DNA from 4 places in the Sporosarcina sp. FSL K6-1540 genome. Region 4 is predicted to be linked to each of the others. Evidence: riboswitches for the same ligand, from Rfam matches in the RefSeq annotation. Region 4 holds a riboswitch; each other region holds the start of a gene.
What was found. Region 4 has a riboswitch for S-adenosylmethionine ahead of metK (methionine adenosyltransferase). Riboswitches for the same ligand answer to the same signal wherever they lie in the genome.

Region 1 (8,240 bases), 1.1 Mb from region 4:
TGCTGATTCCAAGAGTTCCTTTAATTCATTGTTAGCGGTAAATTGCACTGCTTTTTGTAGTAATGGTTTCGTCAATACAGTGATTTCAAAATTAGAAATCAACGCCTCGCGCAAGGGCTTAAGCTCCCCCTGGTTATTGACCTTCACTGCTTCGCTAGCATTCCAGCCCATCTCTGCAATCAAGGTATCTACTAATTCTGTATCATTTTCTGGAAAAATGCCTAAACTGTCTCCTGGTTCAAACTCAAGGTTCGATCCTTCAAGTGATAACTCAAGATGACGTGTTTCTTTGTTTGACCCACGGCCATTTAAATTCAAATTCTCTAGGATTTCAGCTTTAAATGGATTTGTTCTAGAATACTCCAACTGTTCCGTAACACCCTTGTTGACTGGTTGTTGGACCGTTGTAGAACTGCTTCCTTGTTGCTCATTTAATGTGGCTAAAACATTCGTAAACCATTCCGCAGCAGATTCATCATAATCCAAGTCGCAATCCACACGTGGACTAAGCTGTTTTGCACCTAACTTCAGTAATCGTTCATCAAATTGTTTACCTGTCTGACAGAAAAACTCATAAGAACTATCTCCCAAAGACAGGATCGAATAGTGCAGATTATCCAATTGTGGCGCTCTTTTACCATGAAGAAATTCATAGAACGGCAATGCATTATCTGGTGGATCACCTTCACCATGTGTACTTACAATAAGTAGTAAGTTCTCAATTTTCTTAAGCGAATTCGGTTTGAATTCATTCATAGAAGCAAGCGTTACTTGGAACTCTTCTGCTTTTAAATTCTTCGTCAGTTTTTCAGCTAAAGCCTGCCCGTTACCAGTCTGAGATCCATAGAGAATTGTCACTTCTTTTGAGATGACTTCTATTTTTTTTGACGGAGCTTCCAGAACAGCCACGCTGCCTGAAGCGTTTGATTGCGTAGCTAATTGACTCGCACTCAGATAGCCGCCCAACCAGATTTGTTGTGTCTCTGTCAGTATCGGTAAAAGTTGATTTAGGAGTTCTACCTGCTCCTGATTAAAAGGACTGTTTATCACTTGAAGCGCCAAAATTTCCCACCCCGCAAAATTAGTATTTTACATATATATGCTGAACACGCGAATACTTATATAAACTAAGCTGAGGTCTCCTCAAGCGTCATAGCGAATTCAAAAGAATTCTTTATTTCAACATACACAGCTATAAAAAGAGCATTATTTTAATCTGATTTTCTCGTTTCTCTCTATTTGAACCACAACATTGTCTTGAATAACCAATGTGATAGAGCCATAATTCATCGTGCTCAGCATCTTTTTAACATTTTCAATAGTAAGTTCAAGATTTTGTTCCCGTTTCTCCATAGTCCCTTTCATCCTCTCAGACAAAATATCTTCATTTAAATAAGCTGACTGATTTGCTCTTTTTCAAGTAACTCATTCACCCGTTCTACAAGTACATCCTGGACATATTTGTGATAACCAAGATTTTCACAAAGAATAAGCTGCTGGTTATTAGTAGACTGTGTCACAATCTTTTTCTCAATGCCATTCATTAAAATACCTGTAAATAGTAAGTACGGAATAATGAAAACTTGCTTTTGAGGTGCTTCCTGTAGTTGCAGTAATGCTTCATCGAAATGAGGATCTGCTCCGTAAAGAAAACAAACAGTTACTTTATTAAAGGCGTACTTGTCAGCAAGAAGCTGTGCAATTTCATTTAAATCATGCTTAACTGCGGGATCACTACTCCCCCTGCCTACGATTAACACTTGAGCATCTTCTGCAATCACTACTTGTTGTTCAACAACTCGGTCATATAAACTATCAACAATCTTCGGATGAATGCCAAATGCTTTTCCGTATGTAAATTCGATATCGGGATACATGATTTTTCCCACTTCGATTTCAAATGGAATATCTTCATTTGCATGCGCTGCGGATAATAAAAGTATAGGTACAATGGCAATTTTAGTTGCTCCGCGTTCCACGCATTTCGTAATCCCTTCATCCACGCTTGGTGCCGCTAGTTCTAAAAAACAAATCTCTTGAATCGGAACATCGATCATTGCTTGACTGCTCTTAATAAACTGAATGGCTTCTTCGACACCTGCTTTAATTCGGCTACCGTGGCCCACATATAAAACTGCCTGCATGCTAATCCCTCCTCGTATCAAGTACGCCTCGGCGTAATAAGGTAACCTTTCTTTATTATTAAGCGGGGATTTTCACCCCTGCTGAATGAAGTTAAACTGCTAGTATGCAGATACTTCTTTAATACTATTTTGGTTCAACTCTGTTTGTTCAAACCATTGAATCTTCTCTCGCAATTTCACAACTTCGCCGACAATGATCATACTTGGGTTTTTAATTTCAGATTCTCTCGCAATCTCTACAATGGTCGACAGTGTACCTGTAATCGTATACTGTGCTTCTGTCGTCCCCCAATGAACAAGTGCTACTGGCGTGTTTTCAGGTCGGCCATGCTTAGTCAGTTGCTCACAAATATAAGGTAAGTTTCCGACACCCATATAAATCGCTAATGTATCAATACCAACTGCAAGACTTTCCCAATGAATGGAATCGCTTTTTCCAGCACGCATATGGCCAGTTACAATCGCAAAACTAGAACTTAAATCACGATGCGTGACTGGGATTCCCGCATAAGCAGGAGCCGCAATTCCAGCAGTAATTCCTGGAACCACCTCAAAAGGGATTCCGTTGTCTGCAAGAACTTCTGCCTCTTCAGCACCTCTGCCAAAAACGAATGGATCTCCACCTTTTAAGCGTGTGACGATTTTTCCCTGCTTCGCATATTTCACTAAAAAGTGGTTAATCGTCTCCTGAATCATTGCATGGTAATTTGGGAGTTTTCCGCAATAAATCAAGTCCGCTCCCGGTTTTGCATAGGAGAGCAGCTCTTTATTAATTAAACGATCATACAAGATGACATCCGCTTGTTGAATACATTTCATCCCTTTAACGGTGATTAAATCAACATCTCCAGGTCCAGCTCCAACTATAAATACTTTTCCCATTCTCATCTCTCCTCTCACCGCTCAGTTCTACAATAAAATCATCGTTATGAATGAATCTCTTCTTTTTGCATTCCTGCAATTAATACTTCGATCACTTCCGGTCGGCTAAATGTCGATGGCAGTTGTTCTCCCTTACGAAGCATTTCTCTCACTTTTGTTCCCGACAAGATCACATGGTGACTGGCATCATGCGGACAAGTTTTTGGTGTTGCCATGTTACCGCATTTATTGCAGTAAAAGCTATGCTCGAAAAATAATAACGTGATCCCAAGTTCTCCAAGCGTAAAGTTGCTAAAGATTTTCTGAGCATCATACGTACCGTAATAATTACCAACACCCGCATGATCACGACCGACGATAAAGTGTGTGCAACCAAAATTCTTTCGAACCATCGCATGAAAAACAGCTTCTCTTGGTCCGGCATAGCGCATTGCTGCTGTAAATACACCTAAAAACACGTGCTCTTTCGCATAATATTTTTCTAGTAAGACTTCATAGCTTTCCAGGCGCACATCTGCTGGAATATCATCTGATTTCGTTTCACCTACAAGGGGATTCAAAAATAATCCATCTACAATTTCCAATGCAGTCTTTTGAATATATTCATGTGCCCTATGAACTGGGTTTCTCGTTTGGAAACCGACGACTGTTTCCCAGCCTAGCTCTTGGAATTTCCCTCTTGTTTCAATCGGGTCATATAGGTACTCCGAAAACTCATTCAGCGGCCTTCGCTGAATCAGTGTGATGGTTCCACCCAGGTAGACATTAGGGCGCTCAAACAACTTCTTGACGCCTGGGTGCTCACGGTCTGTCGTTTGATAGACTAGTTTAGCTTCTTTTTCCTTATCTGGTGTGAAAATATCCGATACTTCGAGAACACCATAGACAACTCCATCTCTCACCAATTTCACAAATTTCCCAACAGCGATACCTTGTGCGTTCACCTCTGTCGTTGGCAATGTAATCGGAATTGTCCAAGGTACTCCAGTAGATAATCTCATTGTTGTAACAACAGAATTGTAGTCTACTTCTGTAAGAAATCCACTTAAAGGGCTATAAGCACCCGTACCAATCAAATCCAAGTCACTACTAGCAATTTCGTCTAATTCAACTGTTTCAGTTATTCCTTCGTATTGAAAACCAGGATTCCAGCGATTAATTAATGTACCACCATGCGGTTGACTCAAACTCATTTAAATTCCCCCATTTTCGTTAGCATTATGCAAGCCACACTCTGTCTTCGCCTGATTTGCCCAGCGCCCTGACCTCGACCCCGTCGTTGTATCCCCTTTGAATGTGCAGTGTGAACAACCGATACTGGGATAGCCTTGGTCATGGAGTGGATTATATGGCAAATTATGTTTTTTTACATAATCCCAAATATCAATCCACGTCCAATGAATCAGCGGGCAAATTTTAACCGATTGAAAGGTTTCATCTTTGTTCACAAAGTTTGTCTGACTTCTTGATGGTGATTGTTCACGCCTAAGTCCTGATAACCAAGCGGTCGTACCGCTCATTGCTTCACGGAGTGGAATTACTTTCCTCATATGACAACAACGATCCGGCTGTCTTTCCCATAGTCGATCGCCATACTTGTCAGCTTGTTCCTCAACCGTTAAGCCGGGAGTCTTCATTTCAATTACAAGCTTTGGATAACGTTTCTTTACTTCATCGATTAAGGTATGCGTTTCTTGAAAATGAAATCCGGTTTCGAGAAAGACCACTTTAGCAGTTGGTTTTATTTGCGAGATTAAATCTATCATTACGATACCTTCAACCCCAAAACTACACGCATATACAAGTTCATCGTCGTATTCTCCGTAAGCCCATCGCAAGACGTTTAACGCACCTTTTGACTCGTCATCGATTGGAAAAACTTCACTAGTCTCAGCCCAAGATTTGTACGTCAACTTCGCCATACTAATCCCCCCTCTAAACTCAATAACTCTATTACATTATCTTTTTTTAAAAAAGGCGACTTTAATCTACTATTGATTAAAGTCGCCTCTAATTTTTTAGTCAGCGAATTGTTCGTATGTTCACGATTGTCCATTAGCTTCTGGATTTCCAGTCGGCATGTGATTAGCGTTTATACTAACTTTATTAATCCTATGTGTCAAGTAGGTTTAAATACATTCTATTCCTAAAACCCCAATATGTTACGCATTTTGTAATTTTTTTAGATATAGTTATTTTCTTTTAAATAAGAAACGATGACTTTGACAGACTCTACAATATTTAATTGATTGGTATCAATGATTATTTCCGGGTTAACAGGTTCTTCATAAGGAGCATCAATTCCTGTAAAGCCTTTAATTTCACCCAATCTTGCTTTCTTATAAAGCCCCTTCGGATCCCGTTCTTCACAAGTTTCTAAACTTGCCTTAACGTATATTTCGATAAACTCATCGGATTTGACAATTTCTCGCACCTGATCTCGATCTTCCTGATAAGGCGATATGAATGCTGTCAATGTGAATAAGCCAGCGTCGACCATTAGTTTTGAAACTTCACCGATTCTGCGAATATTTTCCGTCCGATCATTTGGACTAAACCCTAGATTCTTATTTAAACCGTGCCGGACATTATCTCCATCCAGTCGATAAGTATGAATGCCTTTCGCGTGTAACTCTGTTTCTAGCGCTACTGAAACTGTTGATTTCCCTGACCCTGATAGCCCAGTGAACCAAAGAATAGCACTCTTATGGCCCTTTAGTTCTTGACGATTTTTTTTTGTTACCTCTGATTCATGCCAAACGATATTTGTAGACTCTGTCATTGTTTGCCCCCCTAAATCATTTGTTTCAGTTTAATTTTTATATACAAAAAAGACACCTTTTTCCGATTCAAATAATCGATTAGAAAGTTGCCTTTAGTTGTCTAATTAGCATGTATGAAATTGTTAAAATGATAAATGACTTACAACCTTTACAGTAAAGAAATAAAAAAACCACTTCTAAATAGAGCAAGAAGAGGTTAATAGAATCGAACACATATTACTCCTCTTATCTGCTAAACTTTCGTTTACTGGAATTGGCACAGTACTAAACAGTCTGTTGCCGAGGTTTCATCGGGCCAGTCCCTCAACCTCTCTAGATAAGATATAAACTATTAAGTTGAGACCAATACTACATTATCGAAAATTCAAAGTCAATGACTTATCAGAATTTATTTTCAATCATATCAGTTTAGTTGGAATTAAAGGCGATCTTCTTGCACATATAATAGGCACTTTAAACTACTTTTCAGTGCGCTAGGAAACATGTTAGTTAACTCTCACTTAACCTTTCGTTGTTCTCATCGGTTTTCTCTATTTCCTTTTCATAATTATTTTTCCAATTAACAAGAAAGATTCCTGCAAATATTAGTAATCCACCAAAAAGGATAGACCAGGTTAGTCTTTCATGGAGTAAAAACCATCCTGTGAGTACACCGAAGAATGGCGCTAAAAAAAGGAATGCACTAGTTCGTTCTTGATTACCTCTTTGGAGAAGATAAAACCAAATAGAAAACTGAATAATTGAGGCTGCAATGGTAAGCCATAACAAAATCAGGATAGATTGAGTAGTCATTTTAAAGAAAGTCTCTTCCAGTAGTAAGCTTCCCAGAAAGAGAATTAATCCACCAAAAAGCATTTGATAGGCTGTCATTACATACGTATCAAATTTGAAACCATGTATTTTTATCAATAGCGTAGCAATCGCCCATGAAACAGCCGACAAAAGCCCTAATATGGTACCGACTTTAAAGTCAAGATGTGAACCTAACGTGAGAAAAACCCCGATAAAACCTAACAGTACACCTATCCATTGCTGAATATGGTAACGCGATTTTAAAAAAAGCGTCCCAAAAACGACAACGAGTAAAGGATTCATAAACGTTAGGATAGACGTCTCTCCAGAAGTGATTGTACGCAGTGCCATAAATATACAGCCCATCACAAAAGCTGTTTGGAAAAGTCCAATTAGAACAAGCCACACCCAGTCGATTGCTTTTACTGGATGTGGCTTGTTTAAGATTTTAACGATAGTTGCCATAATAATCCCTGCAAGCGTAAAACGCAGAGCGACTAATAGGAGTGGAGATGAATAGGCTAACCCTAACTTCCCTATTGTAAAAGAAGAACCCATTAGTCCAGTCGTCAAAATCACTAACAAGCAAAAACTGATTCGATTCATCCGATCCCCACCCCATTATTACTATAAAACGTTTAAAAGAAAATGCTGATCAATTGATTTCACTTTAAGTTTTCAAAGAATACACGGATAACGTCGGCTCCGCCTAAGAAGGTCCCCAACGTTCCTCCCAAGTTAGTCAAAACGATTACCAACAAGACCCGTGTCACCTTATTTGCCCAAAAACCTTTAATCGTAAAAACATCTGCAGAAAGCGTTTCAAAGTCACCAACACTTGGGCGGCGAAAAAATGCTTGAACAATTCCTGAAACCCAACCGGCCGCTATCAGTGGATGCAAGGTAGTAATAGGGGCTGATACAAAGGCCGCTAAAATGGCCAGCGGGTGTCCAAGAGCCACCGCAGCACCAATAGCTGACAGGCTACCTGTCCATAAGACCCAGCTTAACGCTTGATCGAAACCGGCAGATGGATTTGCGATAAAGGTGTAGGCGATAATTGATAATAGAAGAATCGGAATTGCCCATCCGATAATTTTTGGGATTTTTGATTTTGGTGGTGTTTGCGCTAATGCGACTAAATCATGGTCATTATAGATTTCTTTTGTAATCCCTGGAACATGTGCTGCACCAATGACTGCAACGACCTTTTTACCTGGTGCATCTTTGATTTTCTGTGCTAAATACTGGTCTCTCTCATCGATTAAGGGCGTCTTTAACCTTGGAAATGATTCCGTAAAGTCAGTTAGAACGGCATTTAGCGTGTCCTTTGATTTCATTTTCTCCAATTCTTCTTCAGAAATCGTCTCTTTGCTGAAGATACTATAAAAAACCGACATCAGAAGCTGACTTTTCCCCTTAAGTCCAATATTCCCCCAAATTCGGGAAAAAGTAATTTGGATATTACGGTCAGCCAGCACCAAATTTGCACCGACTTCTTTTGCTGATTCAATCCCCTGAATCATTTCCTGTCCAGGTTTAATATCAAATTGCTTTGCCAAACGATTTTGAAAGGAGGATATTGCCAGATTCATTAAGAGCAATGTAGCTTTCTTCTCTTTAATCACCTTGAAAATAT
Region 2 (8,240 bases), 510 kb from region 4:
GCGAAAGCAGTAAATCAAGAAGAAAAAGGTAACGAGGTATTAGGTGCATACAATAATCGCGTTGAAACAATCAAGACTGAATTAGGGGATCAAACAAATAAAAAAATATCAATGGTTCGCTTTATGGCGGGAGATGTACGCATTTACCATAAAGATTCCTTCTCGGGTGTGATTCTAGATCAACTTGGATTTGCGCGCGCAGATGGACAAGATGTGGACGATTTTGCTGAAAAAGGCCTCACGAAAGAACGTATTCCAGCTATGGATGGCGATGTGCTCTTTTACTTCACTTATGAAACTGGAGATAACGAAGCAACGAAGCTTACAAACGACTGGATTGAGGATCCATTATTTAAAAATCTAAATGTCGCGAAAAGTGGAAACGTCTCACAAGTAAATGACATCATTTGGAACACTGCTGGTGGTGTATTAGCAGCGAACTTAATGCTGGATGATATTGAGGAGTATTTCTTGAAAAAGTAATTTAAATGGAATGAAATAATAAAAAGATGAAAACAGAAAACAGCCCGATGATGCGATATTTACTCGCTTCACTGGGCTGTTTTTTTATACATAATTTACTGTTCAGCTGCGTCTTCTTTAGGATACTTTATCACAAACGACGTTTTGGTGTTCTGATGTGGCCGAACTGCAAAAAAACTAACTAGTAAATCGTAAGCATACAAATTAAATAAAAAAGGTATGTATGGTAGGAGCCCAAACATACCTTGAAGTATCATTAATTATCCGGCTACTGGAACATCGTGATTAATAATACGATGGCTCCAAGCAGGATTGAAATCCATGCCAATGCTTTTTGTGGAGAAGCTAAACAGACTAAGCCTAAAACGAGTGCGCCACCACCTAACCAATAAGGAGCATAAAAGAACCCTATAGCCGCTAAAATTATTGCTAACCAACCAATCCAGATGCCCAAGGAAGTTTTCAAGTCAATGACCTCCCTTCAATTTGATGGGAACAACAACTGAGTAAACGGTTCGTTCGTTATTGTTCTTATAGTTTATTATATGCAGGGTTACAGAGGGGACAGTGGTTAATGGACTCATTATTAATATTATTATTATGTGCATTTAGCTCACTTAGGATGGGGGAGCAAGAGCGGCGGGTTACGCAATCAATTCTGGAAAAGGATCAATTGACAGAAGTGACTTATTGGTACCTTGATTGACCTATTTAAGCTAAGAGGGACGTAAGAATTTAAATGAAGGATGGCGAAAGGCTGTTTAGCAACTATGTTGTTTAAAGTGACAAGCAATAGTCTGAATCTGTGAAATAAATTAATTACTTTCCAAAAAGGTGTTGCTAATTTTCCAACAATGATGTAAAGTCTGTAATAACGTAACTAAGCAAATCCAATTTAATAGTTTTTCTTATCTAGAGAGGTATAGGGACTGGCCCGATGACACCTCAGCAACCGCCATTTTATGGCATGGTGCTAATTCCAGCAAGTTGATAACACGACTTGGTAGATGAGGAGAAGACTTATTCAGATTTAGAGTCTACTTCCTTTATTCAACATAGGAAGAGGCTCTTTTTATTTTAATTAATTTTCCCATTAAGTAACATATTTTGAAGAATGATGAAGAGAGTTTCCGGAACGGGACTTTGGGAAAGTGAAAGGAGCAAGTGATAGTCGTGAATTTACTAGATACTATGAAAGAACGAATTTTGATCGGTGATGGTGCAATGGGAACTCTACTTTATTCACACGGTGTGGATCTTTGTTTTGAAGAGCTGAACTTGACACATCCAGATCAAGTGCTTCGCATCCACCAAGCCTATATAGAGGCAGGTGCGGATATTATTCAAACTAATACGTATGGTGCGAATTATATCAAGTTAGCACGTCATGGGTTAGAGGACAGTGTAAAAAAGATAAATAAAGCCGCAGTTCAAATTGCGAAAAAAGCAGCGGGTAAAAATACGTTCGTCCTTGGAACTATCGGGGGTATTCATGGATCTCGAACATCCATTGGAACAAAGGATGAAATCAAGCGCAGTTTTAGGGAACAACTATATTGCTTACTTCTTGAGGGAGTGGACGGCCTACTTTTAGAAACTTATTACGATTTTGATGAATTAACAACCGTGCTCAAAATTGCACGTGAGGAGACAGATATCCCGATTATTACGAATGTTTCAATGCATGAGGCGGGGGTGCTCCAAAATGGGATAGAGCTCATAGATGCCTTACAGCAGTTGGAGGATTTAGGTGCAGATATAGTAGGCATTAACTGTCGCCTTGGCCCTCACCATATGCTGAAGTCTCTAGAAACTGTGCCGTTGATGAAGCGTGCTTTACTTTCGGTGTATCCGAATGCTAGTTATCCAGGATATAAGGATGGGAAACTTTTTTACGAAAATGAGCCTGAATATTTCGAGAAGTTCGCACTGAGTTTTCGGAAGGCAGGAGTTAGTTTAATAGGAGGATGTTGTGGGACGACGCCAGAACATATTAGGGCCCTAGTGAAAGGACTTACAATTCGGGAACCAATTCAAGAAAAGCTTGTTAAGAAGAAGGAGGTAAAGACAGAGGTTGTGGAGTCTGAATTGAAGGAATCTCAACCCCCAACATTGCTTGAAACAGTGAGAAAAAGACATTCGATAATTGTTGAACTTGATGCGCCCAAACATTTAAACACGGGCAAGTTCTTTGAGGGGGCTCAGGCGTTAAAGGATGCAGGCGTGGATGCCATTACACTGGCTGATAATTCCTTAGCGACGCCAAGAATTTGCAACGCTTCAATGGCTTCACTTGTTAAACAAAAGATTGGTGCAACACCTTTGGTCCATATTACATGCCGAGATCGCAATCTAATTGGATTACAGTCACATCTCATGGGATTACACACACTGGGTATTACTGAATTGCTAGCGATTACGGGGGACCCTACGAAAATTGGTGATTTCCCCGGAGCAACATCCGTTTTCGATGTGACATCCTTTGAATTGATTCAACTCATAAAGCAATTCAATGAGGGCATTTCAAAGTCTGGAAAGTCATTGCAACAGAAAACATCCTTTACTGTGGCAGCGGCCTTTAATCCGAACGTGCGTCATTTAGATCGTGCTGTGGAGAGATTAGAGAAAAAAATAGAAGCGGGAGCCGACTATTTTATTACCCAGCCTATCTATAGCACGGAGAAGATAATTGAAGTATACGAGGCAACAAAACATATTGAGACGCCAATTTACATCGGAATTATGCCGCTGACTTCATCGCAAAACGCCGAATTTCTACACAATGAGGTACCAGGCATTAAGTTGACGGATCAAGTACGTGCAAGAATGGCTTTATCTGATGGTAATCGTGAGCAGTCTACGAAAGAAGGTTTAGAGGTTTCGAAAGAATTGATCGATGTGGCGCTGGAGCATTTTCATGGCATCTATTTAATCACTCCCTTTATGCGCTATGACATGACTGTGAATTTGACGGAGTATATACACGGTAAAGTGGACGTGATTGTAGCAAGGGAGGTGGTCCAAACCGAGAGTATCGTGTATTAAAACAGGTTGAAAAAATACAATAAAAAATAAAGGGGCTAACATACAATGGTAAAAGTACAAAGTTCAACTAGTGGATATCCAAGAATCGGTGGAAAACGTGAATGGAAAAGGGCGTTGGAAAGTTTTTGGAATGGGGCAACATCAGAAGAACAGCTACTGAAAACAACGGAAACGCTTCGTTTAGAAAGTCTACAGAAACAAAAAGAATTCGGTGTTGATCTAATTCCGGTTGGAGATTTTTCATTATACGACCATGTGCTGGACACATCTATTATGTTTGGTGTCGTACCAAAACGCTTCGAGTATGCGGGTGGTAAAGTACCTTTGGAAACATACTTTGCAATTGCGCGTGGAACTAAAGATGCGGTTGCCTCAGAGATGACAAAATGGTTTAATACAAATTATCACTATATTGTTCCGGAACTAGAAGGTGTAACGCCGCAATTAGTAGAGAACCGCCCGCTCGCTTTTTATAAGGAAGCAAAAGAAAAGCTGGGTATTGATGGCAAGCCGGTTATCCTAGGCCCAGTTACATATATTAAACTGGCAAAATCTTTTGGCGAAGAGAATTTTTCTACTTTATTGCAACAGTTTACGCCGTTGTACATTGAAGTATTGAAAGAGCTTGTAGTGGCAGGCGTTGAGTGGGTTCAGATTGATGAGCCGATTCTTACAAGTAAGTTGACAGAAGAGGATTTCCAACATGTGCAACAGGCATACGCAGCAATTCATGAAGCAGTGCCACAATTAAAGATTATCCTACAAACTTATTTTGAAAAAGTAGCTAATTATGAAGCGGTTGTTGCGCTGCCGGTACACGGATTTGGTTTAGACTTTGTTCATGGCGATTCGCTTGAATTGCTACAAAAATATGGTTTCCCTCAAGACAAAGTACTTGCGGCGGGTGTCATTGATGGTAGAAATGTGTGGAGAGCGGATCTGGATAAAAAAGTAACACTATTAGAAGAAATTCAGTTACATGTTGATAAAAGCCGTTTGATTGTTCAACCTTCCTCTTCACTTCTTCATGTTCCTGTCAGTACGGAAACTGAAGAGAAATTGGATCCAATTATTAAAGGCGGTCTGTCATTCGCTGATCAGAAGCTTGCTGAAATTGTGCTCCTTAGTCGGGGGATTCACGATGGCACTGAAACGATTGCGACAGGACTTGAGGAGAGCAGAAATGCACTTGCACGTCTAAATAACTCGAAGTATCGGCAAAACGTTGAAGTGAAAGAAACGATTGAAAATCTAACTGAGCAAGATGTAAATCGCTCATTGCCATTTGCGAAACGAATTATCGAGCAGCAAAAACGTTTTAATTTGCCTCTTCTGCCGACAACGACAATCGGGAGTTTACCGCAGACGCCAGAAGTAAGACAGACAAGATCTAAATGGCGTAAAGGAGAAATTACAAACGAGGCCTACGAGCAATTTATCAAAGATCAGATTGACAAATGGATTGAAATTCAAGAAGACATCGGCATTGATGTTTTGGTCCATGGTGAATTTGAAAGAACAGATATGGTTGAATACTTCGGTGAAAAGTTCGAAGGATTTGCAGTATCACAGTTTGGCTGGGTTCAGTCTTATGGTTCTCGTTGCGTCAAGCCACCACTCATTTTAGGTGATGTTGCGTTTAGTGAACCAATTACTGTGAAAGAAAGTGTCTATGCTCAAACGTTAACGACGAAGCCTGTAAAAGGTATGCTGACGGGCCCTGTAACGATTTTGAATTGGTCCTTTGTCCGAGATGACATTCCACGTTTCGACGTATTGAACCAAATTGCATTTGCACTTCGTAAAGAAATTGAAGAGCTTGAAAAGAACGGTATTCGCATGATTCAGGTAGATGAACCTGCGCTTCGAGAAGGTTTACCGTTGGATCAAGATAAACGTGAAAGTTACTTAGATGCTGCTGTCTATGCATTCAAATTGGCAACTTCTTCTGTTGAAAATGACACGCAAATTCATACGCATATGTGTTACTCGGAATTCAGCGGTATTATCAAATCCATTAGCGCGCTGGATGCAGATGTTATTTCAATCGAAACGTCAAGAAGTCATGGCGAAATTATCGCTGCATTTGAGAACAATACGTATGATAAAGAAATTGGCTTAGGCGTTTATGACATCCACAGTCCACGTGTTCCAAGCAAGGAAGAAATGAAACAAAATATTAATCGTGCACTCAAAACAATTAATCCAAAACAATTTTGGATTAACCCGGATTGTGGCTTGAAAACAAGAAAAGAAGAAGAGACAATTGGCGCTTTGAAAATCATGGTTGAAGCGGCGAAAGAAGTTAGAGAAAGTCAATTGGCTACGCTTAAGAATTAATTACTTAAGTTGAAATAAAGATTTCTTTCAAATCCGCTTAGGCTACGCCAGTAAGGCACCATTGCTTTGTTATTACATGTATTCATATGTTCACAATAAAAAAGGTATCTTCCCGTACATTAATGACGGGGAGATACCTTTTTATTGTGGTCGGGGGATTATTGGTCTGCGAAGTATATGCTCGGTTGGTGAGGGATATGATCGGTTGCGTGAAGTATATGCTCGGTTGGTGGGGGATATGATTGGTCGTGTGAAGTATATGCTCGGTTGTCGGGATATATGATTGGTCGGGTGAAGTATATGCTCGGTTTGCGGAGGATATGATTGGTCGCGCGGAGTATATGCTCGGTTGTCGTAGGATATAAATGGTCGTATGAAGGATATGCTCGGTTTGCGTGGTATATGATTGGTCGTGTGAAGGATATGCTCAGTTTGCGTGGTATATGATTGGTCGGGTGCAGGATATGCTCGGTTGGCGAGGGATATGATTGGTCGGGCGAAGTATATGCTCGGTTGTCGGAGGATATAATCGGTCGTGTGAAGGATATGCTCGGTTTGCGAAGGATATGATTGGTCGCGCAAAGGATATGCTCGGTTACGCAGGAAAATATGATGAGCTTAGGTCAGCATTTTTACTTTTGCCATGTGTGGTATCCTTTCGTATACTATGGCACTTTGAAGTGCGTACTACCTAATTTGATTTACTTGTGTATAATTAGTATAGGAAGCTGAATTACAATCACAATCATATATAATAGAGGAGTTTTACATCATGGCAATTAAAGTTAAGGCAATTATCGGTAGTACAAGTTCAACTTCATTCAACTTAAAAATAGTTGAACATATGAGAAGTCGTTATGCAGATCAATTAGACATTACACCTGTCTTTATCAATGATCTTGATATGTTTTCAATTGATATAGAAAGCAACCCATCTGCAAACGTAGTTGATTTTAAAAATAATGTAAAAGATTCAGATGCTGTATTATTTGCAGTTCCTGAATATAACTTCTCTATTCCAGGCGCAATGAAAAATGCAATCGACTGGTTATCACGTGGTGGAGATTTCACACTTAAAAACAAACCTGGCTTCATCGTAGGATCATCTATGGGAGCATTCGGAAGTATCCGTGCGCAACTCCACTTAAGAGAAATTCTGTCAAATCCGGCGTTAGCTCCTATCTTACTGCCAGGTAACGAAGTATACATCGGTTCAGTTCATGAGAAAATGAACGAAGCTGGTGAACTTACTGATAAAGCTACGATCGATTTCTTGGATTCAGTAGTATTTAACTTTATTGAGTTCTATAACAAAACAAATACTACAGTTAAAGCTTAAGAAATCTCCTGATCATCAAAAACAGACACTCCCTGGAGAGTGTCTGTTTTTGATTTATCCATTATAGTGCGTCGCTGGTATTCTGGCTAATTCTTTTCTTTTCAATATGTGTGGCATGACCGGTGCCCCATTCGTGCATAATTGCTAAGATGGGCTGTAAGCTTTTTCCGTAATCCGAGATAGAATACTCAACTTTCGGGGGGACCTGTGGATAGATGACTCTGTTAATAATATCTTCATCTTCCAATTCCCTTAATTGCTTGGTCAACATTTTTTGGGTAATCCCTGGCATTAATCTTTTTAATTCACTAAACCTCTGTGTTCCTTCAGTAAATAAATGCAGTAAAATGATTGGTTTCCATTTACCTACCAAGATACCTAAAGCTTCGTCAACTTTACATAGTTCAGGCTTTATCCCCATAATAACCTCCATTAGTATCTTTTTGTATACTATAGCACTTTCAAGTGTGTACTTCACATTTTGGTGAATTTATTCCATAATAACATATATAGTGATCCATTACTATTCGGTAAAATTTAGCTATATATGCTGAACAAATGAACAGCTTTCTAAACTTAGCGAAAGCACCTTACAAGGGGCAGCCGAAGCATGTCTTAGGACGGGGCACTCCTTAGCACCGTAGCAAATACAATGGGATCTTTTAATTCAACATATATATCCAAAACAGAAGGAGGAATTTAATATGAATAATAAATCGGTCTTTTCAAGGGGAATCAGAAGTGTAAGGGATGTCGTTTATCAGGAACACTCGCCAACTCATAAAGTAGGATTGGTAATTGAACCGGGAAATTGGGAAGAAGTCGATCCATTTCTATTGATGGCTGAAGACTTTTTCGTGCGTGGAACATTTGGCATGCATCCGCACCGTGGTATTGAAACAGTTACGTACGTCATTGATGGGACGCTAGAACACTTTGACAATAAGACTGGGGGAGGAGAACTACATCCAGGAGACGTTCAATGGATGACAGCGGGTAAAGGAATCATTCATACAGAGGATCCGGCTGTTGG
Region 3 (8,240 bases), 500 kb from region 4:
GACCGTCAACATCTAATCCGCCGAAAATTGTTTCGGATACATCCTCGTAGCCACCACTAGAAAAATAGGTCGATTTGAAGTTGCCGCGGCAAATATGCATCGTCACGAGCAAGTCGGCAGGCCTTTTCGCGATGGATTCATTGATGGCACGTGCCGATAGTTGTACAAGTTTGTCAGGATTTTGCCCCTTCGCTTTCAATGTTTCCCTTCCTTCTTCCGATAAGAAGGAAGCCCAAGACGTGTCATCGATTTGAAGATAACGACATCCCTCATCGTACAGTGCTTGAATTACGTCTTGATAGGCTGTAACCAAGTCATCAAATAACTCTTCGTCATTTGCATAGATGCCTTCTTCGAATGTCGCTCTGTGAATCAGCATATTCGGGCTTGGAATCGTGAATTTTGCGACTGCATCACCTGCGATACTTTTCAGGAACTTGAAGTGTTCAATCATGTAATGGTCGCTAAACCCAATTTTTCCTGTCACTCTAATGCCGTGTGCTTTCGTTACAACACCATTGAATTGGAGTCCTTTATCTGTTTCGAAAAACTCAACGCCGTCAAAGCCAGAAAGGAAGTCAAAATGCCACCATTTACGGCGGAATTCTCCGTCCGTCACAGAATTAAGTCCAGCTTCTTTTTGCTTTTCGACGAGCTTTGTAATTTCTTCGTCTTCGATTGTGCGTAATTCCTCGGCAGTGATATCACCGGTTTCTCTTTGCAAACGCGCCTGCTTTAGGCGTTCTGGTCTTAAAAAGCTCCCGACGTGATCTGCTTTAAATGGTGCTTTCGTCAAAGTTTGTTCGGCTATAGGTTTTGTCAATTTAAATTCCTTCTTTCCAATATAATAATGTTTTCTTTAATGGTACTTAATTAGGTATGGCAACTTTTTCACTTGTTTTAATCAAGGCTTGATCAAAATCGGCAATCAAGTCATCGACATGCTCGAGTCCAACAGAAAAACGTAGCAGACCATCGGTAATACCACGTTTCTCCCGTTGTTCTTTAGGCATGGCGGCATGGGACATCGTTGCAGGATAGGAGAGAATTGATTCAACTCCGCCTAGACTTACTGCGAAAACGGGTATCCGAACGTTTTCAACAAAGGCCTTTGCTGCATCTCTGTTTGGCAAACGGAAAGATAAGACAGCGCCTGGACTTGTCGATTGTTTCGAGTGGATTGCGTGTCCTGGATGACTTGCTAACCCTGGATAAAACACCTCATCTACTAACGGGTGGTCGTTCAAGTACGAGGCTATTTTACTCGCCGATTCGGATGACTGTGTTAAACGGGCACCAAGCGTTTTAATTCCTTGAATTAACGCGTAAGAATCTTGTGCGCCTAGAATAGAGCCGAAAGAGTTTTGAATGAATGCCAATCGATTGCCAAGTTCTTCACCCTTTGTAACCGCTAGCCCAGCAATGATATCGCTATGCCCCGATAAAAACTTGGTAGCACTATGAACAACGATATCAACTCCAAGATCTAGTGGGCGCTGGTAAAGTGGCGACATGAATGTGTTGTCGAGAAACGTCAGACAGTCATTCAATTTTGCAAGTTCAACAATCGCTTCAATATCTGTAATGCCCAAACGCGGGTTGGATGGTGTTTCAATATAGATTACTTTTGTATTTGGACGGATTGCACGTGCGGTTTCATCTACATTCACTAGATCTACAAATGTATGGTCGATACCGAATTTCGGTAATACCTCGGTTACGAATCGGTATGTGCCGCCGTAGACATCTTCGGTAACCACGATATGGTCACCCGAAGAAAGGAGCATAAATGTAGCTGAGATGGCAGCCATTCCGGAAGCGAAGGCCAATCCGCGCGAACCGCCTTCTAGTGAGGCAATCGTTTTTTCCAACGCATCCCTCGTTGGATTGCCCGAACGGCTATAATCATACGGCCCGAATGCATCGAAGCTTTCCTGATGGAACGTTGAAGATAAGTAGATAGGAACGTTGACAGCACCTGTTTTTTGTTCGTAATCTCCGCGGGTCGAAGCATGGATAATAGTCGTTTCCAACCGTTCTTTATTCAAACTCATCGTTGTAGCACCCCGCTATTCAAAGTTGCAAACACTTGCTTCAAATCTGCGATCAAATCGTCAGCCTCTTCGACTCCGACAGAGAAACGTAAAAGTCGGTCGCAGACGCCACGTCGTATTCGTTCTTCACGAGGAATATCGGCATGTGTTTGCGTTGCAGGGTAAGTGATGAAACTTTCCACTCCACCAAGACTTTCCGCAAATGTAATGAGCTGCAGATTTTCAAGGAATGGCCCGACCGATTCACTATCGTTCAGCCGAAATGATAGCATTCCACCTTTTCCTGGATAGAGAACGTCCGTAACAAGTGGTTCATCTTTCAAATAATTGACGATTATTTTCGCGTTTTCATCATGCTGTTTCATTCTTAAATGCAGTGTTTTCAGCCCTCTGATGATTAGCCAAGAATCGGAAGGGGAGAGGACTGCGCCGATAGCATTATGGTTGGCGGCAAGTTGTTCGCAAAGTTTTTCACCTTTTGCAACGACAAGTCCCGCGAGGACATCGTTATGTCCACCGATATATTTCGTTGCGCTGTGCATGACAATGTCAGCCCCGAATTCAATCGGTCTCTGGAAATAAGGCGTTAAAAATGTATTGTCGACAATCAACAGTAAATCATGCTTTTGAGCCAGTTCTGCATACTGCCGAATATCAAATTCTTGCATGAGTGGATTGGTCGGTGTTTCTATGAAGAGCGCTTTTGTCTTCGAAGTGATCAACTTTTCGGTCTCGTTCACATCGGCGAAACTCGTATACGTTGTACCGATTGAATAAACGTCGGAATACTGTTCGAGCAAGCGATATGTGCCACCGTAAATATCTTCTGGGACAATCAATTCATCTCCAGGACGGAACAGCGTTAAGATAAGCTGAATCGCCGCCATACCAGAACTGCATGCATACCCTGCATCACCGCTCTCTAAGTTTGCAATTCCATCTTCCAATATGGAGCGGGTTGGATTTTTTGTCCGTGTGTAGTCGTAGCCAGTCGATTGACCGAGCCCCTTATGTTTGTACGCAGTTGATAAATAAATCGGAGGGTTGACAGCGCCCGTCTTCGGATCACTGTTGTTGCCTAATTGGACTAGGATTGTATTCAAACTTTGTTTTGTCATTGTAGTCACCCTTTTCTTTTAGATTACAAAAGGGGACCCTCTATAAGAAGAGGGTCCCCGAAATATCGTAGACTATCTTCTTATCTTCTAGGGAAATGAACACCTAAAGGAATTAGCACCGTACCTGAACAGGCTGGTTGCTGAGACGTCATAGGGCCAATCCCTCGGTCTCTCTTGATAAGAATCAAATTATGGAATTATGTGAAAAGAACAATTTCAATAACTTTATCATGACATGGAAAATAAAACAAGAGCGAATTATTAAAATCTGTCTTTCAGCAGCTGCATCCGTTGATTGAATAGACTTGGATATGATAAAAAGCCAAGCAATACACTTGTCACTGCAGCGGTCGTCAATAATAGGAATATGATGAGCAATTGGAACTGAACCGCTTGGATGGGGTCCGCACCTGCGATGATTTGACCACTCATCATACCTGGAAGTTGAACCAAGCCCATTGTCTTCTGACTTTCGATTGTCGGGATCATGCTTGCCTTGATTGCGTTGATGAGTTGTCTATGAATGGCCTGTTTTGGCGTTCCACCGAGAGAAAGGATGAGTTCGGTTTCATCACGATGCGTTTCAATCTCAGCTGTGAACCGGTTAAGGAATAGGATTGATAGCACCATTGAGTTGCCAATCACCATGCCGCTAATTGAAATGATGTATTGTGCGGTTGGCGGTACGATTTGAAAGCCTAGTAGAATACTCTGGGTTAGTACTTCTACAAAAAGTAATGTGACCGCGATTTTCCAAGTGATTCCCTTGATTGCTTTTCCTTTCTTACGGGTGTTTTGTGTTGCCGCTGCAATCATTAATGTAACCATTAACAAAATGTACAATATGTTTTCAGAATCGAAGACAAATTTAAGAATATAGCCGACCATAAGCAATTGGATAATGGACCGAATTGTCGCAATGATTGTGTCTTTTTCCAAATCTAAACGTAGAGTCTTTGATAGTAGTAAAGGTATGATTACAAATATAAGTGTAATGGATAACGTAAGATAGCTCATTCTACGCCTCCTTGCACAAACTGCTTCACAAATTCATTTGTTGGTGATTTCAATAAGTCACTTTCGCCAGTTTCAATGACTTGACCATTCATTAGAACCCAAGTGTAATCTCCAATTGATAAGGCTTGTTCTAAATTATGTGTTATCCAGATGATGGTTGTGCCATACACCCGGTTAATCTTGACGATTAATTCTTCGATTTCATGTAAAGATGTTCGGTCCAAGGCGGATGTGATTTCATCCAGTAATAGGATTTCAGAGCGGTTGATTAGTGTGCGAGCAATGGATACTTTTTGACGCTGACCACCGGATAATTCATTGGTTTTACGATGTAAAAATTGCACATCTAATCCGACGTCTTTTAGAATTTTAATGGCATCCTGTTCAGGCAATTTTTTACCTTGAAGTTCCATAGGGAGAGCTAAGTTATGATAGACGGTGCCTTTAATCATTGGTGCGCTTTGAAGTGCGATTCCGACATGGCGGCGTAGTTCAACGGGTTCATATGTGGAAATGAGTTTATCGTGAATGAAAATATCTCCTGAAGTAGATGAGATCAGCCCGTTACATAATTTAAGCAATGTTGTTTTTCCTGCTCCAGAAGGGCCGACGAGCGTTGTGATTTTCCCTTCCGGAAAGGAGCCCGTAATATTTTTTAAAATATGTACGTCACCAATGGAATAATTGGCGTCATGAAAGTGTAGGGCGGGTTTATAAAAATTGGACATTACATTCTCTCCTACCAGTTTCTTATTTATAATAATTCTAATCTAGGTAGTTTTGTCATGCAAGGAAAATCTATTGCAATTCCAAAAAATGTTTGTTACTATATCGTTAATCGATATAGCGATAAGCGATATAGTGAGAAGGTGAAAGAATGATAAAACAGCCAGAAAGTTTTTTACCATTGTCGCAGGCAACATATTATATTTTACTGTCCTTAAGGGAAGTACGTCATGGATATGCCATTATGCAGGACGTAGAAAAAATAAGTCGGGGGGAAGTTACAATGGGTCCCGGGACATTATATGGAGCACTAGGAAAATTAGAAAAGCAGAAAGTCATTCAAAAAGTAGACATAGATGATGCAGAACGCCGCAAGTATAATCAGCTGACACCCTTAGGTAAAGAAGTGCTTCAGCTTGAGTTTAAGAGGCTTGAATCACTTGTGAAAAACGCCAGGAGCATCATAAAAGAAATGGAGGGCGAAGAAGATGACTGTTAAAAGGTTCAAGATTTTTCTTGCTTCGAGTGTTGATAAAGAAGAGCAGTGGCTGACGGATATGTCACGCCAAGGATTTCATTTTAAAAAGTATGGATTATTTACCTATACCTTCGATGAAAATCCTAATGAATCATATGTCTATCAAATTGATTTCCGGGATGCGAATGAAGAGTATATGCAACTATGTAAAGATGCCGGTTGGCAATATGTAGACAGCGCTCTAAAGCAATTTCATTATTTTCGTACAGAAGCAAATGAGTCAGGGGTAAAAAAGATTTACTCTGATGGTGAGTCAGTAAAAGAAACGTTTCAGCGGATGATGAAATTTTATCTGATATTATTTATAATCTTTTTAACATCGCAAATTGGATTGTTTTTGACGTGGAAAGGTCAGTTGACTCAAATAATTATGACGGTTATCATTATGCTTGTTATTCTTTTGTACTTGTACGTTTTTATTTCCTTGAAGAGAAAAATTGATTTTTATTGACTAATAAATGATGCTTATTTCAGCAAGTACTATTTGAAATTCATTCACCAATCGTCATTACAACCTTGATTTTAACCGCTGTTTTAGCGATATTCTTTTCTATATATATGATTGGATTATCGAATGAAGATAAACCCCCTTGGTAAATAAAGCGAGATGATTTAATAAAAAAGTGGAGGGCAAACAATTTGAGTTTGCCCTTCTATTTTATCTCCAAGGGGAGGTGATTGAATAACCAATCATGAAATTACTTGATCTTAGTAAAGAAAACGCCACAAGTAAAACGTCGCATAGGACTCCCAGTTCTCCCATGGTGCAGCAAGCTTTAAAATTTCTTCTTTCGTTGGCTTTTCTTCTGCTCCTGTCAAATGTTTGATGGCGTTATGAAGTCCGACGTCAGCAATTGGAAACGCGTTTGGGAAACGCAAACAGCGCATTAAGACATAGTTTGCAGTCCAGGGCCCAATTCCGCGGATTTTGATAAGCATGTTTTCCGCTTCCTTAAAGTTCCCAGTTCCCAATACCTGAGCTTTGGATAGGCTTCCATCTGCGATAAGCTGTGCAACCCCAATCAGGTACTCACATTTTTTTACGGTCATTTTTAATGACGATAAATCCTCGACTGTAAGCTTCGCAATGTACTCTGGTTCAGGGAATATCCAATATGACTGTCCTTCCCATTCAATCGAATTTCCGAACGTCTCCACAAAGCGCCTTTTCAACGTATATGCGTATGTCAGATTGATTTGCTGTCCAAGAATTCCCCAACATAACGCTTCAAACAGGTCAGGGATTCCGATGTTTCGCAATCCATAAAACTCACTTACTGCTTGTTGAAGCAATGGATCCCTTTTCGCCATCTCATAATAAGGTTTCAAATCAGTATCGAGATCGAACCAATCACGTACATAATGGACGACCATATCCCGGACGCTATCGCTAGACGGTGTATATTTTTCTATAAACCGAACCAGAAGGTTACCCTCTGTATTTTCGCTGACTTCGACTAATAGAATCTCATTCCCAACTGGAATTGCCTTGATCACTTTACCATCACGGATTTCAAACATACACTCATTGTTTGACCTGGACATATAGCTGATATTTTCTTTGAAATTGAACTCTTTCGGAACGGCTATTATCAAATGATCTTGTTGATTAACTAGCATTTTAAAAGATCTCCTCTGCATCTTATCTATATGTTTAGTTGTACCATAATCCCAGGTGGAAAAGTTTCGCTATCTTGCTGTTACGTCCTGAAAAGCATTTATTTTGGAAATAGAGGAGGTATACTTAGGGTAAGAGAAAGAGGTGATTCCGTGAGCGATCATCAACAAGTCAGGCAGTTGACTGACGAACAGTGGCAAGCAATTAGACATAACGACGTAAGGTTTGATGAAATCTTCATTTATGCCGTGAAATCGACGGGTATCTTTTGCCGACCATCTTGCAAATCAAGAGATCCAAAAAAAGAGAATGTCCGTATTTTCAATGATGCGGCGGAAGCGCTAGCAGATGGATTCCGACCTTGCAAACGCTGTAAGCCGGGTGGGCTGCGTTTACCTGATGAAGAATGGACTATCCAAATTGGAGAATATATAAACGAGCATTTTCAGGAGCCATTGACGTTAGAAATACTTGCAGACATGTGCCATGGAAGTCCTTATCACCTTCAGCGAACATTTAAAAGAATCACGGGGCTGACGCCTGTTGAATATATCCAAAAGATCAGAATAACGAAAGCGATGTCTGAACTTACTACAACCGATAAATCCATTGCTGAAATTGGGGTAAGCGTGGGGCTTCGGAATCCGTCCTATTTCATCACGCTATTCAAAATGAAAACTGGACAAACACCAAAACAATATCGAAAACTAGTGAGGGAGGTAGAGGTTAGTGGAGAAGAACAGTAAAAATAACGTGTATTGGACATTGCTTAATCACTCACAATGGAAAATGTATATAGCTGCGACGACAGAGGGGCTTTGCTATATAGGTACCCCGAATGCACCATTCGGAGAACTGGAAGCGTGGGTGAACAAACGGCTTCCAAGTCATGTTCTGATAGAAGAAGCGGATATCTTACAGCCACACGCAGTTGAGTTAATGGGTTATTTGAAAGAGCGACGCAGGGATTTTGCATTGCCAATCGATCTTCACGGTACTCCTTTTCAACAAATTGTCTGGAAGGCCTTGCAAGAAATTCCGTACGGACGGACTGTTTCATATTCGGAAATTGCAGAACGGATTGAAAAGCCGAATGCGGTACGAGCTGTTGGAACCGCTATTGGTGCCAATCCGGTCTTAATTATTGTTCCTTGTCATCGTGTCATTGC
Region 4 (8,240 bases):
AAACCATTAAGTATTTTACCGATTCCGTTATACCGCATACTAGTAAAGCGGCTCCGTCCAAAGACAGAACCGCAAGATGATTAAGATTAATTTTAACTCTAAACAAAAACCTTCCAATTTCCCGGCAACTAATTGTTATTAAACTTTGAAATGGCTCATGGCGGTGTGCAGATTGTCACTTAACCCCGCCAATGTATCCGCGGCTTGTGCTACCTCACGGATTGCCCGAAGCTGCTCGTCCGTCGATGCACTAATTTCTTCACTTGCCGCAGCTGTTTCTTCAGCTGTCGCCGCCATAGTTTCAATTGTCTCCATAACCGTCTCCTTATGTTCAACGACCTTATTTACTTCGTCATAGACACTGCTGATGGACTGTTCAAGCTTATTCATGAGTTTGGAAATGTCTCCGAACGTCATTTGTGTAGCCAGCACGACTTTTCCTTGTTCCTCAAATGTCTCCCCCGTTTCCCTCATTTGCCTCGAAACTTGGTGGGAGCCATTTTGAAGTTCTTGAACGGTCGCTTTTACTTCATCTGTTGCTCGTGCAGATTGTTCAGCTAGTTTCCTCACTTCATCAGCAACGACCGCAAAGCCTTTACCGTGTTCGCCAGCACGTGCTGCCTCAATGCTCGCATTAAGCGCCAACAAGTTCGTCTGCGTGGAAATTTGAGTTATCGTTTCCATGACAATTCCGATTGCTCCAACTTTCGTTTCCAAATCTCCAACGACATCCGCCATCGATTGCAGATTTGTCTTCCAGCCATCGAACGACAATTGTAGCTGATTGACTTGGCTGACTCCACTTTTGTTGACCTCTTCAGCTTCTATTGCAATGCCTGTCATAATGCTCGCTTTTTCTTGAATCCCTATTAGTTGTTCGCTTAAATAGCCAACTGTTTGCGTCACATCTTCTGTATCATGTGCGGATTTCGTTGCACCTGATGCGATATCATCGATAGCCCCCGCCATCTGCTCACTAACGGCATTCGTCTCTTCTGCGGATGCACTTAAGCTTTCTGCCGCTAAACGAACTTCATCGACAGAAAGGTTAACCAATGTAATAACATCACGAACTTTTGAAGTCATAGCATTAAAATTGTTTGCAAGTTGACCAAATTCATCCTTCGATTTCACATCCGCGTATGCGTTAAGGTTTCCTTCCGTCACCTTATCCATTGCTGTACGAATTTCACCGAGAGGACTAACAATTCTTGATATTAAGAACCAAAGAACAACAATCATTACTATTCCTGCTAATATGAAAGTTATGATGATTAAGTTCCTAGTTTGACTAACTGAACCATCAATTGCATCTTGATTGAACGCGGCACCAACTGTCCAACCGAAATGCGGGACTTCGGTAAAAACGCCGACCATTTCATTCTTATCTTCATTGTATTGTCCGATTCCCTTAGTTTTTTCTTCGTTAAATAATGCCGTTAAATAAGATAAATCCGCCAATTCCTCTTTGTCTGTTAGTAAATGAGGGTGAACGATTGCCCCATCATTTCTATCAAATAAGAATGGGTAGCCTCCAAATCCAAATTCACTTTTGGATACACTATCAGTAATATTTCCCAAACTAATGTCTACCCCAATAACACCAACAAGTGAATTGTTTCGTTTCATCGCTTTAGATGCCGTAATAACATATCCACCTGACGCTGCATCGACATATGGATCCGACCATACAACTTTGTCTGGTTGGTCGCTAGCTGCTGTATACCATACGCGGCTAGTCGGATCAAATCCATCGATAACGAGATGGGGAACAAATTTGGTATATTTGTTTTCGAATCCAAAATACATTAAATCCGTATCCGTCATTTGTCCCATATAATCATTAAAGACCTTTTCGATGCCTCGACTTAATTCGCTATCACTTCCGGTGCCATACTGCGTCTCTATAAATGATGTGACTTCCGGATTTTCGGTAAGCAAATATAGCGTTTTTTCATATTGCAACATACTGTTTTCAATCGATCGACTCATCTCCTGCACGGCAACTTCACTTTGATTTATAAGGACATTTTCCGTTTGCTTTTGCATTTGAAGATTAACGAACAAGTTTACTACCGTAAGGATAATGAAAAATAACGCTATTACACTGACAATAATTTTTGCTTTAATCGATTTCATTTCACTTACCTCCTTCTACTTTGATTCGACATACTTCACTCATTAATTCTGACCTCATTAGACTATATTTTTGATTATAGTCTAATAGTCACTAGAATGATAGAATATTTTAAATAATATAATGTATTTCGACTTATTAAATATACGCAAAATAAAAAACGCCATTCTCTGGCGTTTTAAATGCTTACTTAATACGTTGTAAATGTTTCGTACAATTAAACAGCTCGCATAGGTTTCGATCTTCTTGCAGTTTAATAATAGTGACTGATGTGTTTTCCAGATCCATAGCTAAATCCTTGTAAGGGACAAGCTCTTTTATCAATCGACCAATAAATCCTCCATGACTGACGACTAAGATTCGTTTATCTGGATGCAATTCTTTTATTTCCTCTATGAAATTAAGTCCGCGTGAAATAATTTCTTCCTGCGGTTCGAAACCGAGTTCCAGCTGTCTCCATGAGTGCCCCCATTTTTTTACTCGCTCCATTTCCGTCAATCCTTCAACCAGGCCACCCCCTGATTCCCGCAAGCGATTGTCCGATAAGAGACGGATATCAGGCATACTGTCCGCGATGATTTCAGCTGTTTTTGCAGCACGAATTAAAGGACTTGTGTAGATGACATCCCATTGTTCACCAGAAAGTCTTTGAGCTACACCGTGTGCCATCTCAATTCCTTCATCATCAAGTGGGACATCAGTACTTCCTTGTGCCCTTCCTTCTTTATTCCACGCGGTAACGCCATGTCGTACAAACCCAATTATCGTAATCGTAAACACCTCCCTCTTCACATTTACTCACAAACCATTTCCAAGTATTCCCTATACGACATACCCTAGCGACCTTAGAACATTATTCATAAATGATTCCGTATATAAGTATACTTCCTCGCGCTCTGGTTCCTGATAAACGTCATGGTACAGCCGTTTCCATTGCTTATATTGAAACTCAGAAAGTTCCTGTCGGATAAACCATTTCTTAGCAAGCACTATGTCTGTTATTTTATCCTCTTCCGCAATATGCATAAGCACTGGGATATCATGAACACTTCTTTCGCTCTGCGCAACCAATTTCATGAATGATTGTAACTCTTTATACCAGGCTACGGTGAATTCATCGTTATAAAAGTCATCTTGCTTAGCTTCTTCATATAAATCACTATTGCGTGTTAACATCTCAATGTCAATTTCATGATTCAATTTCATGGATGACGAGAATTTTGTCAATACGTTCGAAAATTTAGGTGGCTGATGACGCAATGCTAGCCATGGGGAACTAAAAACAGCCCCTGCGCATTCAATTTTCTTTCGCTGTAAAAGACGCATTACGAAGGTGGCACCTATTCCATGTCCAATAATGAACAACGGTAAATTATCATCGAGACCGACCGCTATTAATTTTTCCACAAATTTAGCGTAGGCATCAAATTGTTCATCGTGAATTTTTCCGACACCTTCCGCCCCGTGTCCAGGTAAATCTCCTGTCACGACATGAAATCCGCTGTTTCGGAGTTTCTGAATAAGCCATGCATTTCTACTATGATGTTCGTACACATTATGGACGATGGCCACGACAGCTTTTGGTGGCCCTTCTGCTTCCCATTTCCACATGGTCATCTTCCCCTCATCTATCTAGTTCTTTTATCTATATATTTCCCTATTTATCTACAATAAAAACCTAATCTTTGTTACGATAATTATACACTACCTAAAGAAAAGAGGAGAGCATCATGATTTATCCTTATAAAGGAAAAACGCCTGTAATTGATCCGTCCGTTTTCATTGGCGACTTCACGACGATTTCAGGTGATGTGACAATTGGTCCTGAATCGACAATTTGGTTTAATACCGTAATCCGGGGTGACGTATCTCCAACAATTATTGGACGTAAAGTAAATATTCAAGACTTATGCTGCCTTCATCAAAGCCCAAAGTTTCCGCTTATTCTTGAAGATGAGGTGACAATTGGGCACCAAGTAACGTTACATAGTTGTACGGTAAAAAAAGGAGCGCTTATCGGTATGGGTTCCATTGTTTTGGACGGTGCTGAAATTGGCGAAGGGGCATTCATTGGCGCAGGCAGTCTCGTGCCGCCTGGTAAGAAGATTCCCCCGAATACGCTAGCACTCGGGTCGCCAGCAAAAGTCGTGCGTGAGCTGAATGACGACGATCGTGCGGACATGGAACGGATTGTTCAGGAGTATGCCGAAAAAGGGCAGTATTACAAGAGTTTACAACAATAATAAAAGAGCTGCCTTTGAAGGCAGCTCTTATTTTTTTATAAATAAAAAGATTACTAAACCAATTAACACAAATAACGCAACAACCCCAACCAGTAGTAACAAACCTATTAAACTCATAGCCCGACGCTCTCTCCTCTCCGATCAGGTTTCACTTTATAACAATTGTATCATTTGTTTATAGCTCCTGTGATGAGAGTGTACGACAGATTCGCTACACTCTATGACGCCCGCTAAATCAAACATCCTAAACAGAAAAAACACCAAAAAACAGGGAGATCCTGCCTTTCAGTGTTTACACTACATTATTTCCCTGCTAACTCTTTCAATGCATCAGCTTTATCCGTTTGTTCCCACGGTAGATCAATGTCTGTACGGCCGAAGTGACCGTATGCAGCTGTTTGTTTATAAATTGGGCGGCGCAGATCAAGCATTTTGATGATGCCTGCTGGACGAAGGTCAAACAGTCCACGCGTAAGCTCAACAAGTTTACTTTCCTCGACTGTGCCTGTTCCAAATGTATCGATAGAAATCGATACAGGTTGTGCAACACCGATTGCATAAGCAAGTTGCACTTCACATCGATCTGCAAGTCCTGCAGCGACAATGTTCTTCGCAACATAACGTGCCGCATATGAAGCCGAGCGGTCCACTTTCGTCGCATCTTTCCCAGAAAACGCACCGCCGCCATGACGCGCATAACCACCGTACGTGTCAACGATGATTTTACGGCCAGTAAGACCTGCATCTCCTTGAGGTCCCCCTATTACGAAGCGGCCAGTTGGGTTGATGAAGTACTTCGTGTCTTCATCGATTAAATCAGTTGGTACAACCGGGTTTATGACGAATTCTTTAATATCACGCTGAATTTGCTCAAGTGTTATTTCAGGGTGATGTTGCGCTGAAATAACAATTGTATCGATGCGTACTGGTTTATTGTTTTCATCATATTCAACAGTCACTTGTGTTTTTCCATCTGGACGCAGATACGTAAGGGTTTCATCTTTGCGTACTTGTGCAAGTCGGAATGATAATTTATGAGCTAGGCTAATTGGTAACGGCATCAGTTCCGGTGTTTCATTACAAGCGTAACCGAACATCAAACCTTGGTCACCAGCTCCAATTGCTTCAAGTTCATCATCTGTCATCGAACCTTCACGCGCTTCAAGTGCCTGGTCAACGCCTGCAGCGATGTCGGCTGATTGTTCATCGATCGCAGTCAAAACTGCAGATGTTTCCCAATCAAATCCGTATTTCGCGCGTACATAACCAATTTCTTTAACAGTTTCACGCACAACTTTCGGGATATCGACATATGTTGTCGTCGTAATTTCTCCTGCAACGAGGACAAGTCCTGTTGTAATTGTCGTTTCACATGCAACACGTGCATTTGGATCTTCTGCCAATATAGCATCTAGAATAGCATCCGAAATTTGGTCACACATTTTGTCCGGGTGTCCTTCAGTTACCGATTCTGAAGTAAATAGTCGGCGATTTGTCATGTTATTTCCTCCTTATATCCTACGAGATTGATACGGTACTCATATGTCCCATGTAGAGTCTTTTCTAAATGAAAAGACTACAAGCCATTGCGAGCTCTATACACGAGGATTAAGGGCGATATCATATAAAAAGCCCTTCGCTCACGTAATAATACATGAGGAAAGGCATGATTTCATAAGCACCTTTCACTCTTATCATACAAGGACTGTGCCTTGCTACAGGTTTGGCACCTTCGCGCAGACAAAACGTCTGTGCAGGTTGCCGGGTTTCATAGGGCCTGACCCCTCCACCAGCTCGGGATAAGAGTATCCGTTCAACTATATATGCTACGAAAAATCTTGTTGCATGTCAAATCTTTTTACCCATTTTGCGTATAAATCCTTGAGGTTTGAATTAGTATAGATTATTATTCTTAATGTGTTATACTAATTCAATAATGTGATGACACCCAATTGATTGGGACTATATGCAAAGGACGGTACATACTTATGATATCTGCGAAAATTAGTGATGACCTCAACAAACTTCTTTCTGGGAAAAATGTAAAAGTTCAACTTTCAGTTCCACAACTTGTTGAAAAAGCGATTTCACGTGGTGAAGCTCAATTGACATCAGACGGAGCGGTTACAGCTCAGACAGGCAAATATACAGGTCGTTCACCTAAGGACAAATACATTGTTGAGGAAGCGTCCTCCAAAGACAAAATCGATTGGGGCAACGTCAATCGTCCAATCTCTTCTGAAATTTTCGATTCATTATATAATAAAGTAATTACTCATTTGAGAACAAAAGACGAACTGTTCGTCTTCAAAGGTTTTGCAGGCGCAGATCCAGCTTCACGACTATCCATTCAAGTTGTGAATGAATTTGCATGGCATAACCTGTTTGTTCACAACTTGTTCATCCGCCCAACTGAAGAAGAACTAGTACAACATGAATCACAATTTACAATCGTTTCGGCTCCTTCATTTAAAGCTGATCCTGTGGTCGATGGTACGAATTCAGAGACATTCATTATCGTATCAATGGAAAAACGTATTGTTCTTATCGGTGGAACTGAATACGCTGGCGAAATGAAAAAATCAATCTTCTCAATCATGAACTACTTACTACCAGAAAATGGAATTATGCCGATGCACTGTTCGGCAAACGTTGGTGAAGACGGTGATGTTGCCCTATTCTTCGGTCTTTCTGGAACAGGTAAAACAACACTTTCGGCAGATGCAAACCGTAAATTAATCGGCGATGACGAGCATGGCTGGTCTGACACTGGTGTCTTCAATATCGAAGGCGGTTGCTATGCAAAATGTATTAATTTATCACAAGAAAAAGAACCTGAAATTTTTGGTGCAATTCGTTTTGGTTCCGTACTAGAAAACGTTGTCGTCGATCCGGAAACACGCATTCCTGACTACGATGATGGTTCATTAACTGAAAACACGCGTGCAGCTTATCCTATCCAAGCAATTGATAACATCGTTGACCCTTCTGTTGCTGGTCATCCGAAAACGATTGTATTCTTAACGGCAGATGCGTTTGGCGTGCTACCTCCAATCTCGAAGTTAACAAAAGAACAAGCAATGTATCACTTCCTAAGCGGGTTCACTTCGAAGCTTGCCGGAACTGAGCGTGGTATCACATCACCTGAAGCAACGTTCTCAACGTGCTTCGGTTCACCTTTCCTTCCACTTCCAGCGACAGTATACGCTGAAATGCTTGGGAAGAAAATTGATGAACATGATGCACAAGTATTCCTTGTTAACACAGGCTGGACTGGCGGCGTCTACGGCGTTGGTAAACGTATGGATCTTAAATACACACGCACTATGGTACAGGCAGCTCTTGCTGGAGAATTGAACAACATTGAAACAGAAACTAACGGCGTATTCGGCCTCGAAATGCCTACATTCATTGAAGGTGTTCCAACAGAAGTGTTGAACCCGCGCAATGCATGGGCAGACGGCGAAGCATACGATGTAAAAGCAAATGAATTGGCAAACATGTTCCATGAAAACTTTAAAAAATTCGGTATGGTTTCTGAAGAGATTACGCTTAAAGGCGGACCGATTGCATAATTTTCAAATTAAACAGTGTAGCACATTGAATGTGCTACACTGTTTTTTTGTACCTTGGATTTGTAATTGTAAAAATGGAGTTGTAACTGCAACTTATTTCGTCTAATTGCAACTTTGGCGTTTTAATTGCAAACCCGTACTTCTAATTGCAACTTCATTTCATTCAAAAAACCACTCATTTTTCTTGTCTTCTCATCCAACTACATAAATCGCGTACAAGTTGTGCATTCATGACAGGCGGTATGAAGTGTGTATATTCAGGGAAATACCATGTCTCATATACTT

Region 1: another riboswitch for S-adenosylmethionine. It lies ahead of cysC (adenylyl-sulfate kinase); the one in region 4 lies ahead of metK (methionine adenosyltransferase).
Region 2: another riboswitch for S-adenosylmethionine. It lies ahead of MKY15_RS10320 (bifunctional homocysteine S-methyltransferase/methylenetetrahydrofolate reductase); the one in region 4 lies ahead of metK (methionine adenosyltransferase).
Region 3: another riboswitch for S-adenosylmethionine. It lies ahead of MKY15_RS10375 (methionine biosynthesis PLP-dependent protein); the one in region 4 lies ahead of metK (methionine adenosyltransferase).

Annotation. Positions count from the first base shown of each region.
Region 1 covers NZ_CP152018.1:3,831,815-3,840,054, reverse strand. Annotated here, with positions in the region: gene MKY15_RS18015 (assimilatory sulfite reductase (NADPH) flavoprotein subunit) at 1-1,062, opposite strand, end outside; gene MKY15_RS18010 (YezD family protein) at 1,207-1,353, opposite strand; gene MKY15_RS18005 (sirohydrochlorin chelatase) at 1,389-2,144, opposite strand; gene cobA (uroporphyrinogen-III C-methyltransferase) at 2,244-3,026, opposite strand; gene sat (sulfate adenylyltransferase) at 3,071-4,219, opposite strand; gene MKY15_RS17990 (phosphoadenylyl-sulfate reductase) at 4,220-4,948, opposite strand; gene cysC (adenylyl-sulfate kinase) at 5,209-5,808, opposite strand; SAM riboswitch class I at 6,032-6,132, opposite strand; gene MKY15_RS17980 (DMT family transporter) at 6,299-7,207, opposite strand; gene MKY15_RS17975 (TraB/GumN family protein) at 7,267-8,240, opposite strand, start outside.
Region 2 covers NZ_CP152018.1:2,214,811-2,223,050, forward strand. Annotated here, with positions in the region: gene MKY15_RS10310 (iron-siderophore ABC transporter substrate-binding protein) at 1-483, shown strand, start outside; gene MKY15_RS10315 (hypothetical protein) at 752-949, opposite strand; SAM riboswitch class I at 1,389-1,497, shown strand; gene MKY15_RS10320 (bifunctional homocysteine S-methyltransferase/methylenetetrahydrofolate reductase) at 1,657-3,528, shown strand; gene metE (5-methyltetrahydropteroyltriglutamate--homocysteine S-methyltransferase) at 3,574-5,868, shown strand; gene MKY15_RS10330 (NADPH-dependent FMN reductase) at 6,641-7,207, shown strand; gene MKY15_RS10335 (winged helix-turn-helix transcriptional regulator) at 7,269-7,628, opposite strand; gene MKY15_RS10340 (pirin family protein) at 7,912-8,240, shown strand, end outside.
Region 3 covers NZ_CP152018.1:2,227,120-2,235,359, forward strand. Annotated here, with positions in the region: gene MKY15_RS10365 (5-methyltetrahydropteroyltriglutamate--homocysteine S-methyltransferase) at 1-823, opposite strand, end outside; gene metC (cystathionine beta-lyase) at 870-2,054, opposite strand; gene MKY15_RS10375 (methionine biosynthesis PLP-dependent protein) at 2,051-3,172, opposite strand; SAM riboswitch class I at 3,250-3,356, opposite strand; gene fetB (iron export ABC transporter permease subunit FetB) at 3,434-4,189, opposite strand; gene MKY15_RS10385 (phosphate ABC transporter ATP-binding protein) at 4,186-4,917, opposite strand; gene MKY15_RS10390 (PadR family transcriptional regulator) at 5,067-5,414, shown strand; gene MKY15_RS10395 (DUF2812 domain-containing protein) at 5,404-5,904, shown strand; gene MKY15_RS10400 (DNA-3-methyladenine glycosylase) at 6,162-7,094, opposite strand; gene MKY15_RS10405 (bifunctional transcriptional activator/DNA repair enzyme AdaA) at 7,224-7,817, shown strand; gene MKY15_RS10410 (methylated-DNA--[protein]-cysteine S-methyltransferase) at 7,861-8,240, shown strand, end outside.
Region 4 covers NZ_CP152018.1:2,725,285-2,733,524, reverse strand. Annotated here, with positions in the region: gene MKY15_RS12940 (methyl-accepting chemotaxis protein) at 139-2,139, opposite strand; gene MKY15_RS12935 (histidine phosphatase family protein) at 2,324-2,917, opposite strand; gene MKY15_RS12930 (alpha/beta hydrolase) at 2,960-3,748, opposite strand; gene MKY15_RS12925 (gamma carbonic anhydrase family protein) at 3,868-4,380, shown strand; gene metK (methionine adenosyltransferase) at 4,683-5,879, opposite strand; SAM riboswitch class I at 6,069-6,186, opposite strand; gene pckA (phosphoenolpyruvate carboxykinase (ATP)) at 6,369-7,955, shown strand; gene MKY15_RS12910 (prolyl oligopeptidase family serine peptidase) at 8,131-8,240, opposite strand, start outside.